Variovorax paradoxus: one gene and its partner. The protein of the gene in region 1 interacts with the protein of each later gene in a pairwise test. Links are inferred from orthologs where the notes say so. Each region holds a gene or a part of one and is shown on either strand. Other genes may lie near its edges.

What was found.
Region 2: the proteins of recJ (region 1) and GOQ09_RS25600 interact in binary tests that used the Escherichia coli proteins (3 or more experiments, as listed by UniProt). The link is inferred for Variovorax paradoxus from one-to-one orthologs.

The regions. Positions count from the first base shown.
Region 1 is NZ_CP046622.1:1,323,164-1,329,964, reverse strand. What follows is about bases 2,186-5,185. They hold recJ (single-stranded-DNA-specific exonuclease RecJ), read left to right. Parts: upstream 2,186-2,824; coding sequence 2,825-4,546; downstream 4,547-5,185. Other genes in these bases: GOQ09_RS06110 (SDR family oxidoreductase), read left to right, coding at 4,656-5,185; GOQ09_RS06120 (hypothetical protein), read left to right, coding at 2,186-2,828. In the rest of the region: lipoprotein-releasing ABC transporter ATP-binding protein LolD, read right to left, coding at 1-522; GOQ09_RS06125 (lipoprotein-releasing ABC transporter permease subunit), read right to left, coding at 515-1,771; more of GOQ09_RS06120, read left to right, coding at 1,860-2,185; more of GOQ09_RS06110, read left to right, coding at 5,186-5,678; GOQ09_RS06105 (YXWGXW repeat-containing protein), read left to right, coding at 5,791-6,198; GOQ09_RS06095 (ClpXP protease specificity-enhancing factor), read right to left, coding at 6,403-6,801. UniProt on the Escherichia coli protein: Single-stranded-DNA-specific exonuclease.
Region 2 is NZ_CP046622.1:5,480,374-5,487,682, reverse strand. Bases 1,563-5,070 are described here. They hold GOQ09_RS25600 (DNA topoisomerase III), read right to left. Parts: upstream 4,706-5,070; coding sequence 1,763-4,705; downstream 1,563-1,762. Other genes in these bases: GOQ09_RS25595 (SET domain-containing protein), read left to right, coding at 4,889-5,070; GOQ09_RS25605 (LysR substrate-binding domain-containing protein), read left to right, coding at 1,563-1,735. In the rest of the region: GOQ09_RS25610 (tripartite tricarboxylate transporter substrate binding protein BugE), read right to left, coding at 1-692; more of GOQ09_RS25605, read left to right, coding at 806-1,562; more of GOQ09_RS25595, read left to right, coding at 5,071-5,518; GOQ09_RS25590 (biotin--[acetyl-CoA-carboxylase] ligase), read left to right, coding at 5,521-6,345; GOQ09_RS25585 (sporulation protein), read left to right, coding at 6,354-6,557; GOQ09_RS25580 (sensor histidine kinase), read right to left, coding at 6,570-7,309.

The DNA of each region.
Region 1 (6,801 bases):
CTCGGCCGGCCGGTGATGCAGTCGGCCGCCAAGGCCCACGCTTTCGAGAATCCGGGTGGCGGCGGCTGCCGCTTGCGCGGGCTCGGTGCGACGGATTTTCAGCGGCATCGCCACGTTGTCGAGCGCGCTGAATTCGGGCAGCAGGTGGTGAAACTGGTAGACGAAACCCAGGTGCTGGTTGCGCAGGCGCCCCTGCTCGGCCGCATCGGCGTGCGCGATGTCCTTGCCGAGCAGCTCGACCTTTCCGGAGGTGGGCGCGTCGAGCCCGCCCATCAGGTGCAGCAGCGTGCTCTTGCCGGAGCCCGAGGCGCCGACGATGGCCAGCGTTTCGCCGGCGCGCACGTCCAGGTCGACGCCGTGCAGCACGGTGAGGTCGATGCGCCCCTCGTGAAAGCGCTTGGTGAGGCCGCGGGCCTTCAGGACGACGCCATCATTGGCGCCGGGCCGCCCCAAGCCATTGGCGGCCGCCTCAGGGGGCAGAGAGGACACGTCAGTGCCGAGCGTGGGGGTCCGTTCACTCATAGCGCAGGGCCTCGGCGGGGTTGACGCGGCTCGCGCGCCAGCTCGGATACAGCGTGGCCAGGAAGGCCAGGACAAGGGAAATGATTGCAATCGGCATGATGTCGCTGCGCTGCGGATCGCTCGGCATCTTGCTGATCAGGTAGATGTCCTTGGGCAGGAAGCTCGCATGAAAAAGCTGCTCGAGCGCGGGCACGATCACGTCGATGTTGTAGGCAATGCCCAGCCCCAGCAGCAGCCCGGCCACGGTGCCGATCACGCCGACCATGGCGCCCTGCACCACGAAGATGCCCATGATGCTGCGCGGCGAGCTGCCCAGCGTGCGCAAGATGGCAATGTCCGCCCGCTTGTCGGTCACGGTCATTACCAGCGTGGAAACCAGGTTGAAGGCCGCCACCGCCACGATGAGCGTGAGGATGATGAACATCATGCGCTTCTCGACCTGCACGGCCGCAAACCATGTCTTGTTCTGGCGCGTCCAGTCGCGAATGAGAAACTGCCCCGGCAGCGTCACAGCCATCTGGTCGGCCACGTCGCGTGCCTCGTTCAGGTCCTTGAGCTTGATGCGTATGCCGGTGGGCCCGTCGAGCCGGAACACGCGCTGGGCATCTTCCGCGTGAATCATGGCCAGCGCCGAGTCGTATTCGTAGTGGCCCGAATCGAAGGTGCCCACCACGGTGAACTGCTTGAGCCGCGGCACCACGCCCGCCGGCGTGACCTGACCGCCGGGTGCCACCAGCGTGACCTGGTCGCCGGGCTGCACGAAGAGCGACCGCGCCAGCTCGCCGCCGAGCACGATGCCGAATTCACCCGGCACCAGCTTGTCGAGCGTGCCCTTTTGCGCGGTGGTGGCAATGTCGGTGACCTCGGGTTCGAGCTTGGGCACGATGCCGCGCACCAGCGTGCCCTTCATGTCCTCGCCGCGCGCGATGAGCGCCTGCGTGGCAATGAAGGGAGCCGCGCCGACCACCTCGAGGTTCTTGCGCGCGGCAGCCATGATGGCGTCGATGTCGGGCAGGGCCTGGCCGTCGCGCGAAAGGATTTCGATGTGCGACACCACGCCGAGCATGCGGTCGCGCACTTCCTTCTGGAAGCCGTTCATCACGCTGAGCACGATGATCAGCGCCGCCACCCCCAACGCGATGCCGAGCATCGACACGCCCGAGATGAAAGAGATGAAGCCGTTGCGCCGTGTCGCCCGGCCTGCGCGCGTGTAGCGCCAGCCGAGCTGCAGTTCATAAGGAAGTCGCATATTTTCAGTTGTTTGACGCGCTTCCGGCGCCAAGGGCGCTTCGGGGCGTTGCATCCCCGGGATTGTGGCATTCCCGGACAATAGGGGAATGGCCGAACCTCTCCCACGTCATCTGTTGATTCCCTTTGCCGGCCGCGGTTCCCCTGCATGCCGCGCGGCCCTGCCATCGCTTTGGCTGCCCAACCTCGAGTCCCTGCTCTTCCGGCTCTCGCTGGTGGAGACCGATACGCAAGACGAAAGCACGCGCTCACCGCCCCATGAACGGGCGCTGGCCGCGGCGCTGGGCATTTCCGCAGCCGACGGCTGCATTCCCTGGGCCGCGCTCGAAGCCAGGCAAATCGGCGTTGCCGAGCCCGGCGACCGCGAAGGCTGGGGTGTGGTGTCGCTGTGCAACTGGCAGGTGGGCATCGACGACGTGGTGCTGGGCGACCCGGCCGCCATCGAGATCGACGCCACCGAGTCGGCCGCGCTGCTGGCTGCCGCACATCCTTTCTTCGAGGAAGACGGCATTGCGCTGCACCCCTCTTCCACCCCCGGCCGCTGGCTGGCGCGCGCGCGAATCTTCGACGGCCTGGCAACGGCATCGATCGACCGTGCGGTGGGCCACCCGATTTCGCAGTGGTCGCCGCTGGCCGAAGCCGCACGGCCGCTGCGCCGCCTCCAGAATGAAATGCAGATGCTGCTCTACACCCAGCGCGTGAACGACGACCGCGCCGCCCGCGGCGTGCCGCCGATCAACTCTTTCTGGCTCAGCGGCACTGGCGCGCTGCAGGCGGACACGCTTTCGCCCGCCGCGCCCGCGCCCACCGTGAGCGACGCGCTGCGCGTGGCCGCATTGCGCGACGACGGGCCCGGCTGGGCACAGGCCTGGCAAGCACTGGATGCGGGTGCCATCGCCAGCCTGCTGGCCGACTACACCGCCGGCGCCGACATCGCGCTCACGCTGTGCGGCGACCGTGCGGCGCAGCGCTATGCATTGCAGCAGCGCGGCCTGGTGGGTTGGGCCAAGAGCCTGTTCGACCGGCCGCGCGCCGCCAACGTGCTCGAGGGCCTATGAAAATCATCGCCAGGGAAATTCCGCCCCGCACCGTCTGGGCGCTGGAGCAGGCCGGCGTGCACCCCTTGCTGGCCCGCCTTTTTGCAGCGCGCGGCGTGCTGGCCAAGGACGAGCTCGACGACGGCCTGGCGCGCCTGCTGCCGCCCGACACGCTGCACGGTACGCGCGAGGCCGCGGTGCTGCTCGCCGACGCCATGGCGCAGGACAAGCGCCTGTGCATCGTGGCCGACTACGACTGCGACGGCGCCACGGCCTGCGCCGTCGCGGTGCGAGGCCTGCGCCTGCTTGGCGCAAGGAACGTGAGCTACCTGGTGCCCGATCGCGTGGTCGACGGCTATGGCCTCACGCCGCCCATTGCCGAGCGCGTGGCGAACAGCGGCGCCGACATGCTGATTACCGTGGACAACGGCATTGCCAGCGTTGAAGGCGTGGCCGCTGCCAAGGCGCGCGGCCTGCAGGTGCTGGTGACCGACCACCACCTGCCCGGCCCGGAATTGCCCGCTGCCGATGTGCTGGTGAACCCCAACCAGCCGTGCTGCGGCTTCGAGAGCAAGAGCATTGCCGGCGTGGGCGTGATGTTCTATGTGCTGCTGGCGCTGCGCTCCGAATTGCGCACGCGCGGCATCTTCACGGCGGCCACGCAGCCCAAGCTCGACGTGCTGCTTCCGCTGGTGGCGCTGGGCACGGTGGCCGACGTGGTGAAGCTCGACGCCAACAACCGCCGCCTCGTTGCACAGGGCCTTCGGCGCATTCGCGCCGGCGCGCTGCCGGCGGGCATTGCAGCGCTGTTCAAGGCCGCCGGGCGCAACGCCGCAGTGGCCACCACTTTCGATTTCGGCTTTGCGCTCGGCCCCCGCATCAATGCGGCCGGCCGGCTCGCCGACATGACGCTGGGCATCGAATGCCTGCTGACCGACGACACGGGCCGCGCCGACGAACTCGCGCGCATGCTCGACGGCATCAACCGCGAGCGGCGCGACATCGAGGGCGGCATGCGCGACCAGGCGCTGATGCTGGCCGAGTCGCTGTTCGGCCCCGATGCCAAGGGCGGCGAAGCGCCGCCGGCCGCCATCAGCGTGTTCGACGCCGAATTTCACGAGGGTGTGGTCGGCATCGTGGCCTCGCGCCTGAAAGACCGCTTCCATCGCCCGACCTTCGTTTTTGCCGCGAGCGGCGCACCGGGCAAGGAGCATGAGCTCAAGGGCTCGGGCCGGTCGATTCCGGGCTTTCACCTGCGGGATGCGCTCGACCTGGTGGCCAAGCGGCATCCGGGCGTGCTGCTGCGCTTCGGCGGCCATGCAATGGCGGCGGGCTGCACCGTGGCGCGCGAGAAGTTCGAGGTGTTCGAGCGCGCCCTGGCCGAGGTGGCGCACGAGTGGCTCGACGCAGCCACGCTAACCCGGCGCCTCGACACCGACGGCCCGCTGGAACGCGAGTACATGCGCATCGACCTCGTCGACACGCTGCACCGCGAGGTCTGGGGCCAGGGCTTTGCGCCGCCCACCTTCAGCGAGGAAGTGGAGGTGGTGTCGCAACGCCTCGTGGGCGAAAAGCACCTGGCGCTCAAGCTGCGGCACCAGGGCCACCCGGTCGACGGCATCTGGTTCGGCCATACCGACCCGCTGCCCGCGCGCGTGAAGCTCGCCTTCAGGCTCGATGCCGATGAGTGGCAGGGGGTGCGCCGCGTGCGCTTCCTGGTCGAAGGAGCAGAGATCTAACGCGCCCTTCAGCTCGCGCGACACGGCGGGCATGCGGTCGGGACGGATTCCTACGCGGACCGGGCCGGAGCGTTCTACGGTGGTCATTTGCATGAGGAGCCCAGGCACCATGAAATCGACCACTGCATCACCTCCCAAATCCACCAAGTCATCCAAGTCAGCGGGACCAGCCGAGACGGCAGCCAAGCATCGGGAAGTCCAGCGTGCGCAAGATGAAAAGGACAGCGCGAAACCCGCCGCCAAGAAGTCCAGCCAGCCCGCACAGGCAGGCTCTCGCCCACAGCCGGCCAACCCCATGCCGGCACAGCACCTGAGCAAGCCCGGCCAAGAAGCGGACATGGCGCTGCGCCCCCGCTTCGAGGCGCCGGACTACCAGGGCAGCGGCAAGCTAGAGGGCATGACGGCACTGATCACCGGCGGCGACTCGGGCATTGGACGCGCCGTGGCGCTGCTCTATGCGCGCGAAGGCGCCGACGTGGCGATCGTGCATCTCGACGAAGACGATGACGCGGACGAAACCCGGCGGCACGTGGAGGACGAAGGCGCGCGCTGCATCGTGATCAAGGGCGACGTCTGCGATCCGGCGTTCTGCCGCGAAGCGGTCGACAAGACCATCGAAGCCTTCGGCAAGCTCGACATCCTGGTGAACAACGCGGCCTTCCAGCTGCATGCGGCGTCGATCGAGGACATTACCGATGAGCGCTTCGACCTGACGCTCAGGACCAACGTGTTCGGCTATTTCCAGATGGCGCGCGCCGCGGTACCGCACCTGGGCCAGGGCTCGTCGATCATCAACACCGGCTCGGTCACCGGCCTGGAGGGAAGCGCACACCTGCTCGACTACTCGACCACCAAGGGTGCCATCCACGCCTTCACCAAGTCGCTGGCGAGCAACCTGCTGCCGAAGGGCATTCGCGTGAATGCGGTAGCGCCCGGCCCGGTGTGGACGCCCTTGAACCCGGCGGACAGCCCCCCTGAAAAGGTAAAAGACTTCGGCAAGAACACCGACATGCAAAGGCCGGCACAGCCCGAGGAGCTCTCCCCCGCGTATGTGTTCCTGGCCGCGCCGAGTTGCGCCAGCTACATCACCGGCATCGTGCTGCCGATCACGGGCAGTGTGGGCGCGGTTTGAACTGCCGAGACGACGTAGCACGGTTTCGATGCAAGCCGTCCTGAGGAATGTGCTGACTACACTGTGCACCGGCTTGCGTTGTGCATGCGTGTTCACATGTTCCAAGGTTCCAATGAAAGTCTCCGTCTCCGCTCTTCTGGTGGCCGCCGCGCTTGCCGCGTCTGCCCTGCCCGCCGTCGCACAGGTTTCCGTCAACATCAACCTGCCCCTGGTCCAGGTGGCGCCTCCCGCGCCTCGCTATGAGCCCATGCCGGGCCCCAGGGCCCGCCAGGTGTGGGTGCCAGGGCACTGGCAATGGAACCAGCGCGCCTATGTCTGGCGCGCCGGCTTCTGGCAGGCTGCACGGCCGGACTACGCATATGCGCCCGGCCGCTGGGTTCAGGCGGACGGCGGATGGCGGTGGAAGGAAGGCAACTGGCGCCGGGCGGAGAGGCCTCGCCACGCCGACCATGGCGACGACCACGGCGGCGGCAGGCACCAGCACTGCCCACCGGGGCAAGCCAAGAAAGGTCGTTGCTGATCTCTGTCAGCCGCCGGAAATGAAAAAAGGGGCGAGAAATCGCCCCTTTTTTTGCTTGCCGGCCGAGGCGAATGCCTTTCCGGGATCTTCGATATGGTGCCGCTTGTCGGAATCGAACTGACGACCTTCCGCTTACAAGGCGGGTGCTCTACCAACTGAGCTAAAGCGGCACGAATCCTGGGATTTTAGCGGTGCGAAACGCGCCTACTTCACGCGCTTGAGCGAGGGGCGGCTGCCGCCACCGGCCGGAGGGCGCGGCGGCTCGTCGTGCGGATCGGTGGAGGAGCCGGAATCGTCACCGACATCGACCATTTCATCCGCGTCTTCCCCCGTAACCAGGTGCACGATCTTGCCGGCATCGCCTTCGGTGCCGCGCGAGGCATCGCGCAGCGGCATGCGCGCAGGCCCCTGTGGCGAAGGCGCTCCGGCAGAAGCACCGCCCTCGGCGCCGCTGCCCGCAGGCACGGGAGCCGGAAAGGCCATGCCCTGCCCGTTCTCGCGCGCATAGATCGCGATCACCCGGCCCACGGGCACGATGATTTCACGCGCGCTGCCGGCAAAACGGGCCTTGAACTCGATGAAGTCGTTGCCGAGCTTGAGCGA
Region 2 (7,309 bases), 4.2 Mb from region 1 along the record:
GGCAGCACGTCGAGCCGGCTGCTCCAGGACACCGCCAGCGCCTTCAGTTTGCCCGCCTTCACGTGCGGCAGCGAGGAGGCCACCTGGTCGAAGTACACCGGCACTTCGCCCGCGAGCACATCGTTGATGGCCGGGCCCGCACCGCGATAGGGGATGTGCACCATCGAGGTTCCGGTGCTGCTCTTGAAGAGCTCGCCCCACATGTGGCCGATGGTGCCGTTGCCCGGCGAGGCGTACGACACCTTGCCCGGGTTCGCCTTCAGGTACTTCACCAGTTCGGCGAAGCTCTTCACCGGCAGCACCTGCGGGTTGATGACCACGACGCCCGGCGCCTTCACCAGCTCGGTCACCGCGACGAAGCCCTTGATCGGGTCGTAAGGCAGCTTCTGGTACACGGCCGGGTTCACGCCGTGGGTGGAGAGCGTGGCCACGCCGAAGGCAAGGCCGTCCGGCGCCGAGCGCGCCACCTCGGCCATGCCGATGGAGCCGCCGGCTCCGGCGCGGTTGTCGATGACGACGGGCTGCTGCAGGATCTTGGCCAGCGGCTCCGAGAGCACGCGCGCCGTGATGTCGGTGGCGCCGCCGGGCGGGAAGGGCACGATCATGCGGATCGGCTTGCCTTGTTGGGCAAAGGATATTCCTGGAGCGACAGAAACAGCGGCCAGGGCGGAAAGAAGATGACGACGTTGCATGGGGTCTATTCCAATCAGACAGGGAGTAATGAAGCAAAAGTTGCTGCTCTACCTGAAGCAAAGGATAGACCAGCTAACATTCTGATCTGGAATGTTTTAATGGGCTTCCAGCCATGTCGCTCCGCCGCCTCAATCCACCGCTGAACCTGCTGCGCGCCTTTTCCACCGTGGTGCGCTTCGGCGGCGTGTCGCGCGCCGCCGAGGCGCTGCACCTGACGCAGGGCGCGGTCAGCAAGCAGGTGCAGGAGCTGGAACGCTGGATCGGCGTGCCGCTGTTCGAGCGCAGCCGCAAGCGGTTGGCGCTCACACCCGCGGGCGAGCGCTACGAGAAGTCGGTGCGTGCCGTGCTCGCGCAGCTGGAGGGGGCCACGCTGGAGCTCATTACCAGCGGCGACGGCGGCGGCGCGCTGCACCTGTCCACGCTGCCCACTTTCGGCGCCAAGTGGCTCATTCCGCGCCTGCCCGACTTCCAGCGGCACCATCCCCAGATCACCCTGCATTTCGTGCCCTACACGCACGGCTACGACTTCGAGCGGCCCGAACTCGACTGCGCCATCCTCTTCGGCGACGGCCACTGGCCCGGGGCTCGTTCGCACTACCTGGCGGGGCAGGACGTGGCGCTGATTGCGCCGCGCGCGGGCTTGGCCGAGGTGGCCATTCGCACGCCGCAAGACGTGGCGCGCTGCACGTTGCTGCGCCACGTCACGGTGCCGCAGTCATGGCTGCAATGGAGCGAGGCGCACGGCGTGCGCGGGCTCGATCCGCTGGCCGGCCCGCAGTTCGACCAGTTCCAGACCATGATCCGCGCGGTGATGGTGGGCATGGGCGTGGCGCTGGTGCCGCGCTGCCTGGTGCAGGACGAAATCGCGTCCGGGCTGGTGGACGAGCCGCTGCCGGGCGGCGGCTACCGCGGCAACGAGGGCTACTGGTTCTGCTACCCCGAGGGCCGGGGCCAGCTGGCCACGCTCGACCATTTCCGCCGCTGGCTGCTGGCGGAGGTCGATCGCAACGCGCCGACGCCGGAAACGCCCGCCCTTTCCTGACGGGCGCTCCCAGCCTTCAGCGTGCCGTCAGGGCGCCGACAGGTGCTTGCCCACGATGCCCGCCAGTTCGAACATCGTCACCTGGTCCTTGCCGAACACCGGCTTGAGCTTGGCGTCGGCATTGATCGCACGCTTGTTGGTCGCGTCCTGCAGGCCGTTGGCCTTGATGTAGTCCCACAGCTTCTTGATGACCTCGGTGCGCGCCACCGGCTCGGCCCCGATGACCGCAGCCAGCGATTCGCTCGGCTTCAGTCCCGCGCCGGGCTTGCGTGGCGCCGCGGCCTTCTTGGCAGCGGGTGCTTTCTTGGCGGCAGGGGTCTTCTTTGCCGCCACCTTCTTGGCTGCGGCCGTCTTGCCTGCCGGTGCGGCCTTGCCGAAGGTCTTGCGCGGCGGGAACTTGCTGCCGCCTTCGCGCGGGGCGAATTCGAAGGTCACCTTGCCTTCTTCGGCCTTCCAGGTCAGGAAGGCCTTGAAGGCGCGGCGGGTGCGCATGCTCACGAACTTGTCGAGCAGGTCGGTCTTGCCGGTGGCAAGCAGCTTTTCCATCTGCGCGCGCTCCACCGGCTGCTGCAGGATGATCTTGCCGGTCTTGAAGGTGCAGCTCGGCGTCGGCTGTGCATTGGTAGGAACCGACTTCTCGCAGACGTAGTTGCTGCCGTGCTCGAACACCGGCGCGCCGCAGATGGGGCAGGGGCCCACGGTGTCCTGCTCGCTGAAATCGACGATCTCGCCGGTGTCGGCGTTCTTGTCGTCGCCGAAGTCGAACTCCAGCTTCCAGTTCTTCGCTTCGTCGTCGAACTTCAGCACGATCTCCGATGTGAAGGGCCAACCGGCCTTGGAGCGGAAGCCTTCCAGCGGGCCGATGTGCTTGTCGCGCAGCAGTGCCTCGGCCTCGGCCACTTCAAAAGTGCGGCCCGCCGGCGACTTGCCGAACGAGAAGCCGCAGGGCTCCTGCCCGGCCTTGCCGGTGCAGCTGTAGCGGCGGTAGTTTTCCTTCACCACGCCGCCGCAGTTGGGGCAGGGCGTGGCAAGCGTGGCGTAGTCGCCGGGCACGGTGTCGCGGTCGTATTCCTTGGCCTTTTTGACGATGTGCTGCGTCATTTCGGCAATCTCGCGCATGAAGGCGTCGCGGCTGAGCGCGCCCTTTTCCATTTGCGCGAGCTTGTATTCCCACTCGCCCGTGAGCTCGGCCTTGGAGAGTTCTTCCACCCCCAGGCCGCGCAGCAGCGTCATGAGCTGGAAGGCCTTGGCCGTCGGAATCAGCTCGCGACCTTCGCGCAGCATGTATTTCTCGTTGATGAGCCCTTCGATGATGGCCGCGCGCGTGGCTGGCGTGCCCAGGCCCTTTTCCTGCATGGCCTCGCGCAGTTCGTCGTCGTCGATGGTCTTGCCGGCGCCTTCCATGGCGCCCAGCAGCGTGGCTTCCGAATAGCGCGCCGGCGGCCGGGTCTTCAGCGCTTTCAGGTCGGCCGATTCGGTTTTTACCGTTTCGCCAGGCTTCACCACCACCAGGTTCTTGCCGTCCTTCTCGTCATCGTCGTTGATGGCTTCCTTGCCCCAGATGGCGAGCCAGCCCGGCTTGACCAGCACCTTTCCGTCGCTGCGGAACGGGTACTTCTTGCCGCCGGTTTCCACGGTGCTGATGCGGGTGGTCACCTGGAATTCGGCGCTCGGGAAGAACACCGACATGAAGCGGCGCACGACGAAGTCGTACAGCTTCTGCTCGGCGTCCGAAAGGCCGCTCGGCGCCTGCAGGGTCGGAATGATGGCGAAGTGATCCGACACCTTGGCGTTGTCGAAGATGCGCTTGTTCGGCTTCACGTAGCTGCCGTCGACCGCCTGCTGCGCAAAGGGCGCCAGATGCTTCATGCCGCTGGTGGCAAGCATCTTCATCGTGTCCTTCACCACCGGCAGGTAGTCCTCGGGCAGCGCGCGCGAGTCGGTACGCGGGTAGGTGAGGGCCTTGTGGCGTTCGTACAGGCTCTGCGCCAGCGCCAGCGTGGTCTTGGCCGAGAAGCCGAAGCGGCCGTTGGCCTCGCGCTGCAGCGAAGTCAGGTCGAACAGCATCGGCGAAGCCTGGGTGGTCGGCTTGCTTTCTTCCGTCACGGTGGCGGGTTTGCCGCGCGCCGCATCGGCGATCTCGCGGGCTTCGCGCTCGCTCCACACGCGGTCGGCGCGAATTTCGGCATCGGTCGCACCGTCTGGGCCCGGCGGCGGCTTCTTGAAGCTGGCGTCGAACCACTTGCCGGGGTACTGGCCGGCCTCGGCCTGGAACACGCCGTGGATTTCCCAGTAGTCGCGGCTCACGAACTTGCGGATCTTTTCCTCGCGCTCGACCACCACCGAGAGCGTGGGCGTCTGCACGCGGCCCACGGTCGTCAGGAAGAAGCCGCCGTCGCGCGAATTGAAGGCCGTCATGGCCCGCGTGCCGTTGATGCCCACCAGCCAGTCGGCCTCGGAGCGCGAACGCGCGGCGTCGGCCAGGCCCTGCATCTGCTTTTCGGTGCGCAGCGCGTCGAAGCCGTCGCGTATGGCCTGCGGCGTCATCGACTGCAGCCACAGGCGCTTCACCGGCTTGTTCAGGCCGGTCTTGCCGCCCGCGTACTGCTCGATGAGCCGGAAGATCAGCTCGCCCTCGCGGCCCGCGTCACAGGCATTGATGAGTTGCGTCACGTCCTTGCGCTTGGCCTGCTTGACCACGGCGTTCAGGCGCGTCTTTGTCTTGTCGACCGGCTTCAGGTCGAAGTGGGGCGGAATCACCGGCAGGTTCGCGAAGCTCCACTTGCCCCGCTTGACGTCGAACTCCTCGGGCGCCTGGATTTCGACCAGGTGGCCGACAGCGCTGGTCACGACATAGCTTTCGTTCTCGAAATGCTCGTCATGTTTGTCGAACTTGCCGGCCACCGGCGTGAGGGCGCGGACGATGTCCTGTGCCACCGACGGCTTTTCTGCAATTACCAAAGTCTTCATCAACATTCCTAAAAGAGTTCCCACGCCGGCGCCGAGCCACCTCAGGGCGGCCTGCGGCCCCCTTCGGGGGGCAGCGACGACACGCCGTGCGAGAGCGTGGGGGCCACATACAATCTGCGGCTTCCCGCGTGTGCGCACGCGCACACGCGCATGTGTGCATATTCAACCTAACAGACTTCGGCGATGCCTTCCAAATCCCCACAATTCGCCGGCCGCCGCATTCAGATGCGGCGTTCGGATGTCCACGGCAATGGCGTGTTCGCCGTGGACGACCTGGCAGAAGGCGAGACGCTGATCGAATACAAGGGCGAAGTCATCAGCTGGAAAGAGGCGCTGCGCCGCCACCCGCACGACCCCTCCCAGCCCAACCACACCTTCTACTTCCACATCGACGACGGCCGCGTGATCGACGGCAACGTGAACGGCAATGCCGCACGCTGGATCAATCATTCGTGCGAGCCGAATTGCGAGGCCGACGAGGTCAACGGGCGCGTTTATATCAAGGCGCTGCGAAACATCGTTGCAGGAGAAGAGCTCAACTACGACTACGGCCTGATCATCGACGAGCCCTACACGCCGAAGCTGCTGGCCGAGTTTCCGTGCTGGTGCGGCTCCGAGAATTGCCGCGGCACGCTGCTGACGCCCAAGGACGAAGACGAAGAAAAGAAAAAGAAGAAAAAAGCCAAGAAGAAGGCCGAGAAGAAAAAGGCCGAGAAAAAAGAAGCGAAAAAGGCAGACAAGAAAGCCGAGAAAAAGGCTGAAAAGAAGTCGGAAAAAAAGAAAGCCAAAAAGGACGAGGCCGACAAGGGCTGAGCATGAGCACCATGGCCGACTGGTTCGAAGACCGGATTGCCGCGGCGGTGGCCCCGCTCTTGCCCGGCTTCGCGGTCGAGGCCGTGGCCGAGATCGACTCGACCAACACCGAGCTCATGCGCCGCGCGCGCGCCGGCCGCGCCGAGCCGGTGCTGCTGGTGGCCGAGCGCCAGACCGCCGGGCGCGGCCGTCTTGGCCGGCCCTGGCAAAGCGCGCAGCAGGGCGAGCAACAAAACGCCGCCTCGCTCACTTTTTCGCTGGGCCTGCCGCTCGCGCCGCGCGACTGGTCGGGTCTCTCGCTGGCCGTGGGTGTCAGCGTGGCGGAAAGCCTCGACCCGTCGGGCGATGCGAAGGTGGCGCTCAAATGGCCCAACGACCTGTGGGTGAACGACCGCAAGCTGGCCGGCATCCTGATCGAAACCGCCATGCCGCATGCGGGCCGCGCCGAAGCGGCGGCGACGCCGCGCTACCTGGTGATCGGCATCGGCATCAACATCGGCCCGCGCGAAGCCGAGGGCATGCGCACGCCGCCCGCGTGGCTGCGCCAATGGCGCCCTGACGCCACGGGGCCCGACGTGCTTGCCGAACTTGCCGCGCCGCTGGTGCGCAGCGTGCAGGCTTTCGAGGCGCAGGGCTTCGCGCCCTTTGCCGAGCGCTTTGCCGCGCGCGACGCATTGCGCGGACGCGAGGTTCAGCTCAGCGACGGCACCTTTGGCACATGCGAAGGCGTGGGCTGGGGCGGCGAACTGCAGGTGCGCACGGCCGGCGGCTTGCAGATGGTCTCGAGCGACGAGGTCAGCGTGCGTCCTCGCGGCATGGCTTTTTGAGATCCACCATGAAGTTGCGCCTTGTATTGATCGTTCTCGTCCTGGCCAATGTCGGCTACTGGCTGTGGGCCCGCGGCGACCTTGCCGGATTCGGATTGATGCCGGCAGGCATCACCGAGCGCGAGCCGCAGCGCCTCTCGCGCCAGGTTCATCCCGAGTGGCTGCAGATCCGCAAGGACGGCAAGACCGGCAACACTGCCGCCGCGCCCTGAACGCGCCGCAGCTCAAGGCGCCAGTTCTTCGCCCTCGAACCGCACCGTGAAGCGCGCGCCCGGCGGTTGCCGGCCCGGGTGCGCGTCTTCGAGCTTGACCTGCGCATGGTGCTGGTTGGCAATCTCCCGCACGATCGGCAAGCCCAGCCCCGAACCATCGGCCTCGTTGCCGAGCACGCGGTAGAAGGGCTCGAACACCAGTTCGCGATCGGATTCCGCAATGCCCGGGCCGTTGTCTTCCACCTGCAGCAGCACCACGTGCCCGAACGGGTCGGCCAGCACGCGCGCGGTGATCACGCCCGGCCGCTCGGGGATGGAGGGCGTGTAGTTGATGGCGTTGTCGACCAGGTTGCGCACCAGTTCCTTCAGCAGGGTCGGGTTGCCTTCGAGCACCACGCCGGGCGCGCCGGCTTCTGCGCCGTCGTAACCGAGGTCGATGCGCTTTTCGATGGCGCGCGGCACGGCTTCGCGCACCACTTCAATGGTGAGCCGGGCCAAGTCGCAGGGTTGGCGGCCTGTGCCCGCGCCGGTGCTTTCGGCGCGCGCGAGCGAGAGCAGCTGGTTCACGGTGTGCGTGGCGCGCACGCTGGCGCGGCCGATCTGCTTGAGCGACTGCTTGAGCTCGTCGGCATTGGCACCTTCGCGCTGCGCCAGGTCGGCCTGCATGCGCAGGCCCGCGAGCGGCGTCTTGAGTTGGTGCGCCGCGTCGGCGAGAAAGCGCTTTTGGGTGTGGATCGAGTCGTTGAGCTTGT